DNA from 2 places in the Arcicella gelida genome. Region 1 is predicted to be linked to the other one. Evidence: riboswitches for the same ligand, from Rfam matches in the RefSeq annotation. Region 1 holds a riboswitch; the other holds the start of a gene.

Region 1 (3,219 bases):
GCGAGATAGTTCAGTTTTGGCAATTGATTTGGCTTATATTTTACAAAATCCCAACAGTTCGGACAACCTTTTATTACTCAATGGTGATTTTCTTGAAATCCCAAGAGCCTTAGAAACCATAAAATTATCTGGAGAATTCTTGAATCCTGTTGCAGTTACTTTTCGAAAGAAACTCAAAGTAAAAGATTATATCCGACAAGCTGGAGGTTTCACGGAAAAAGCCAACAAACGGAAATTGTACATAAAATACGCCAATGGTATTTCGGATAAAATCAGAAGTTTTTTGTTTTTTCATACTTATCCAAAAGTTGAACAAGGAGCAGAAATTATTGTTCCAAGCCAACAAAATGAAAATATTCACAAGCTTTCTACTGGCGAACGCATCGCTTTAGTGGGAGCAATTACTTCGGTTTCCTATTTGTTGGTTAATATCAGCAACAACTTAAAATAAATCTATATCATGAATACTAAGCCTGTTTTTAACAATTTTAAGCTACTTCCTTTGCTTCATTTAATACTTCAGAAGAAATGGAAAATATTCATTTTTAGTACATTATTTACTTGCATAGGCATTTTGATAGCCTATAATATTCCAAATGAATATACTTCGCAAGTGCAGATTTTACCTGAATTGGAAATCAAAGAAGGAACTGAAAGTATGAATAATTTTAAATCTTTGGCTGGACTCGCTGGCGTTGACCTTAGTAGTTTTGGTTCAACCGAAGCCGTTCGTCCAGATTTATATCCAAATATTTTGCAGAGTACGCCTTTTTTGATGCAGTTGCTTCATTTAAAAGTTTTCTCGATTCAACACCAACGAGAAATGCTTGTTTCAGAATATTTAAAAGAATGTAGAAAAAAGGAAATTCTTGTAAAACTCGTTGGAGAATCCAATAAAGGTGAATTCAAGGGCTTAAATAAACCGACAATTACTCCAGAATTGATTCATTTGAATAAAGAAGAAGATTTGCAAATCCGAGAGTTGCATAAAAGAGTTGTGACATCTTTAGATAAAAAAACGGGGGTTATTACCATGTCTGTAAAAATGCAAGACCCCGTAATTGCCGCCACGCTTGCCAAATTTACGCAAGATTATCTACTGAATTATGTGATTCAGTACCGAACAGAAAAAACGCAAAAAGACATAGATTTCTTATCCTCACGAATCAATGAAGCTCAAAAACATTATGAAAATGCCCTTTTTGCTTACTCACATTATCAGGATATGAACAGGAATTTATTCTTGAATATCGCCAAAGATGAAGGCAAAAAATTACAACATGAAGTAGAATTGGCTTATAATCTATACACGCAATTAGCTACGGAATTGGAAGAAACCAAGATAAGGATTCATAGAGAAACCCCCGTTTTTAAAGTCTTAGAACCCGCACAAGTACCTGTGAAGAAAAGTAGTCCATCGAGAGGAATGATTATTCTAAGTTTTGCTTTATTGGGTTTCGTCAGTTCAGTTGTAGGTATTACGGTTAGGAATTTTCACTTTTATGAAACCTCTGAGGCTTGAGCATTTGTTTCTTAAACTAAAAATAAAATTGCATATCCTCAAATCCCAAAGCCCATAAATTCTACAATCTAAAATCAAAATTCTTGCTTCTTGTATCTTGTGCCTAAAGTCCTTGAGTCCAAAATCCTCAAGTCTCCAAAATAAAAAAAACAATTTATCAATTTTCGTTATACCTTTGTGCTACAATCACAAAAAGGGGTGCCTTAATATAACGGGCTGAGATTATACCCACTGAACCTGATGCGGGTAATTCCGTCGAAGGGATTTTGTAAATTTGGTTTTGCATCATTATGATGTAAACAGATTTAAAATCAATCAATTACATAGGGTTTCACATTGTTAAATCTAACGGGATTTGACTCCTTTGCCTGTTGTTAATCTTTTCAAAAATGAAAAATTTAACGACTAATCTGAGAAATCTGTTTACTCAAACAGTAATTCTCAAGCATTTCGTTGCCATGATTCTTCCTTCAAAGAATCACCATTTTGCTATTTTAAAATATTCAAATTTGTTTGTTTTAGTACTTTTTTTCTCTACCAAATCATACGCTCAATATACAATTTCTGGTAAAATTCTTGATGCCGAAAGTAATAAACCTTTGGCTAGTGCAAATGTTGTTTTAGTGAATGCAGTAAGAGGAACGCAAAGTAACGCACAAGGTATTTTTACTCTCAAAAATGTAAAAAAAGGCAATTATACTTTGAAAGTAAGTTTCGTTGGTTACGAAAAAAAAGTACAAGTAATTGATTTACAGAAAGATATTTCTTTTAAGTTTGAACTCAGCAAATCTACTTTTGCAGCAGATGAAGTAGTTGTAAATGCGACTAGAGCCAATGCAAAATCGGCAATTGCCTTTACGGATGTTTCTAAAGAAGATATTCAGAAACAAAATCTTGGTCAAGATATTCCTCAATTATTAAACTTTACGCCATCATTAGTTTCTACTTCAGATGCTGGAGCTGGTGTGGGTTATACTGGTGTTAGAATCAGAGGAACTGATGCTACAAGAATCAATGTGACAATTAATGGTATTCCGTTGAACGATGCAGAATCTCAAGGTACTTTTTGGATAAATACTCCTGATTTGGCTAGTTCGGTAAGTTCAATCCAAGTACAGCGTGGAGTTGGTACTTCTACCAACGGTGCAGGTGCTTTTGGAGCATCTATCAATATTTCAACGAACGAATTCAGGAAACAGGCTTATGCCGAAATCAATTCTGCTTATGGCTCATTCAATACTTTAAAAAATACTATTTTAGTAGGTTCTGGTTTGGTAAATGATAAGTTTACTTTTGATGCACGTTTGTCGAAAGTAACTTCAGATGGTTATGTCGATAGAGCTAGTTCTGATTTAAAATCATTTTACCTTTCTGGTGCTTATTTCGGAAAAAAATCTTTTGTTCGTTTGAATGTTTTCTCAGGAAAAGAAAAAACATATCAAGCTTGGGAAGGTGTATCAGAAGCTACTTTACCGATAAATCGTACTTTCAATTTATATACTTATCCAAACCAAACGGATAATTATCAGCAAGACCACTATCAATTGCTTTCTTCACATACTTTGTCAACTGCTTGGACATTCAATTTGAATTTCCATTATACTTATGGTCGTGGTTATTATGAACAATTTAAGGAGCAAGATAAGTTTTCAAATTATGGCTTACCAAATGTGATTTTAGGAACAGATACCGTTAAA
Region 2 (3,219 bases), on a different contig from region 1:
TTTATAAGTAATCACTCCTACTTTTACATCTTCCTTATTCGGCAAACCTAAATGTTCTTTTGGCGTTACGTAACAAAGCATCGCACAGCCAAACCAGCCAATCATAGCTGCACCGATTCCCGAAGTAATATGGTCATAAGCTGGAGCAATGTCGGTCGTCAATGGACCAAGTGTGTAGAAAGGTGCTTCGTGGCATTCTTTCAATTGCTTGTCCATATTTTCCTTAATCAAGTGCATTGGCACGTGACCCGGCCCTTCGATGATGGTTTGCACATCATGTTTCCAAGCGATTTTGGTCAATTCTCCTAAAGTTTCCAATTCAGCAAATTGGGCAGCATCGTTGGCATCGGCAATACTTCCAGGACGAAGTCCATCGCCCAAAGAAAAAGCGACATCATAGGCTTTCATGATTTCACAGATTTCTTCAAAATGTGTATAAAGGAAATTCTCTTTATGATGTGCCAAACACCATTTTGCCATGATACTTCCTCCACGAGACACAATGCCCGTTACTCTTTTTGCTGTCATCGGCACGTATCTCAATAAAACTCCTGCATGAATCGTGAAGTAATCAACGCCTTGTTCTGCTTGTTCAATTAAAGTATCTCTGAAAATCTCCCAAGTTAAATCTTCGGCTTTCCCTCCTACTTTTTCTAAAGCTTGATAAATCGGTACTGTTCCAATGGGAACGGGAGAATTTCTAATAATCCATTCACGAGTTTCATGAATATTTTTCCCTGTCGATAAATCCATGATGGTATCTGCTCCCCAGCGACAAGCCCAAACGGTTTTTTCTACTTCTTCTTCAATGTTCGACGAAACCGCAGAATTACCAATATTAGCATTTACTTTTACTAAAAAGTTACGACCAATAATCATCGGTTCACTTTCTGGATGATTGATATTACTGGGAATTACCGCCCTGCCCATCGCTACTTCCGAACGTACAAACTCTGGCGTTATTAAACCTTTTGGCGTATTTGCTCCAAAACTATGTCCTTCGTGCTGATGACCAATTGATTTCAAAGCATCAATTTTCTGGTTTTCACGAATGGCGATATACTCCATTTCTGGCGTAATGATGCCTTTTTGGGCATAATGCAATTGCGAAACATTTTGTCCTGATTTCGCTCTTAATGGTTTCTTCAAATGTTCAAAACGAAGTGAATCCAAAGCTGGATTTGCCAAACGCTCAAGACCATAATTAGAAGTAATTGAATCTAATTCTTCCACATCGCCACGATTTACAATCCACGATTGACGCAATCTGGGTAAGCCTTTTCTTACATCAATGTCAATGTTTGGGTCTGTAAAAGGCCCACTTGTATCGTAAACCGTTACAGGTGCATTTTTGGAAATTGCTTTACCATTCACCAAAGTATCTGACAAAGAAATTTCACGCATGGCTACTTGAATATCATGGATTTGCCCTTGTACATATACTTTTTGGGATGCAGGAAATGCTGCTCGACTGATGGTTTCAGTCTGAGGTGTTTTTTCAGTTTTCTTTGTGTTTTTCATTAGTTTTTTCTGAAACCTCAACCGCCTTGTGTAGCACGAATCAACATTAATCTATCATTATTTTGAAGAAGGGTTTCAGTCCAAAGTACACGAGGAATCACTTCTTCGTTGATGGCAACGGCAAGTCCACGTATTTCTGTAATTTGCTGAATTTCAAATATTTTGATTAATGTAGGAGTATCTGAAAACTCCAAAATTTCGTCATTTACAAAGACAGTCATTAGTTTTATGTTAAGATTTAAAAACAAATGAACCTTAGAGAAGACCTAAAAAATGAAGTAATTTGATGAGGGAATAATTGGCTCTGAAAGCAAAAAATAAAGCTCAAGTTTAGTTGTACACCTAAACAGGAATCTATTTTACGCAATAGTAAACAGCCCAGAATTGATGGACGTTTCCTTTTGAAAGCACAATCAAGAAAAGCAGTGTGATTTTAAAAACGATAATAAAATCGTATCTGAAATGAAATTTCTGCCTTACTTTTTCCTACGCAGCAATTACGCCGTTCAGGTTTTGAGGGTATAATCTCAGCCCGTTGTATTAAGGCACCCCTAAAGTTTGACACAAATGTAAAATGAAATTTGAATTCAGTGCAAATTATATTGGTTTTTTTTCAATTTAGTTTTAGTAAGACATCATTATAATACCAAACAAAATATGGCTAATAATAATACAAATTCAACTTAAATTATCAAATACTCGAAAAGGTACGGTTACTTAAAACTTAGAAAATACACTTAATTACTGTATTTTACCATAAAATCTATTGAAATACTAATAATAAATTGCATATTTACTCTTAATCAGCTTCATTTAAGCTATGATACTTTATCAACATAAGCATTTGTATTAATTTAACTAAATTAAATTGTATGTCGAAAATTTATCGTGAGATAACTCCACTCACTGCAAATGATTGCTTCATGGTTTTTGCTAGAACAAAGAATAAATTTGACTTTCCATTGCATTATCATGAAGAGTTTGAGTTAAATTTTATTGAAAATGCTGAAGGTGTGAAAAGAGTAATTGGTGACCACAACGAAGTAATTTCAACCTTAGAATTGGTTTTGGTAGGTTCAAATTTGCCACATGGTTGGTTTTCACAAGAATCTGAAATGGAGAATATACATGAAATTACGATACAATTTCACAAAGATTTATTTGATGAAAAATTCTTAAAAAGAAATCAGATGAGTTTTATTCGCTCGATGCTTGAACGTTCGGCTAGAGGCATTTCATTTTCACAAGAAACCATTCAGGCTATTAAACCTCGCTTAATAGGACTCACACAAACCAATGGTTTTTGCTCCGTAATGGAATTGATGTCTATTTTGCATGATTTGTCAGTTTCAAGAAATATGAAAACCTTAACAACACAGACCTTTTCAAATGAAACTGTAACTTACGATAGCCGAAGAATTGAAAAGGCTTTTGTATATATGAGACACAATTATGATAAAGATATTTCACTTGAAGATATTTCCAAAATCGTAAATATGACAGTCGTAAGTTTTAGTAGATTTATCAAAAAAAGAACTGGAAAAACATTTATTGACAGCTTAAATGATATTCGTCTTGGTCATGCTTCTCGTTTGTTGATTGATACTCGTCAATCCATTGCTGAGATTTCTTCCAAATGTGGCTACAATAATCTTTCTTACTTCAACAGAATTTTCAAGAAAAAGCACGGTTGTACGC

Evidence for each region. Region 1 has a riboswitch for thiamine pyrophosphate ahead of VB776_RS14790 (TonB-dependent receptor). Riboswitches for the same ligand answer to the same signal wherever they lie in the genome.
Region 2: linked by a shared signal. The riboswitch ahead of thiS (sulfur carrier protein ThiS) and the one ahead of VB776_RS14790 (TonB-dependent receptor) in region 1 are both predicted to bind thiamine pyrophosphate.

What each region holds. Positions count from the first base shown of each region.
Region 1 is NZ_JAYGIL010000018.1:80,712-83,930, reverse strand. It holds gene VB776_RS14800 (SLBB domain-containing protein) at 1-451, shown strand, start outside; gene VB776_RS14795 (Wzz/FepE/Etk N-terminal domain-containing protein) at 461-1,522, shown strand; TPP riboswitch at 1,707-1,803, shown strand; gene VB776_RS14790 (TonB-dependent receptor) at 1,912-3,219, shown strand, end outside.
Region 2 is NZ_JAYGIL010000011.1:37,883-41,101, reverse strand. It holds gene thiC (phosphomethylpyrimidine synthase ThiC) at 1-1,521, opposite strand, end outside; gene thiS (sulfur carrier protein ThiS) at 1,539-1,742, opposite strand; TPP riboswitch at 1,988-2,084, opposite strand; gene VB776_RS10620 (AraC family transcriptional regulator) at 2,394-3,219, shown strand, end outside.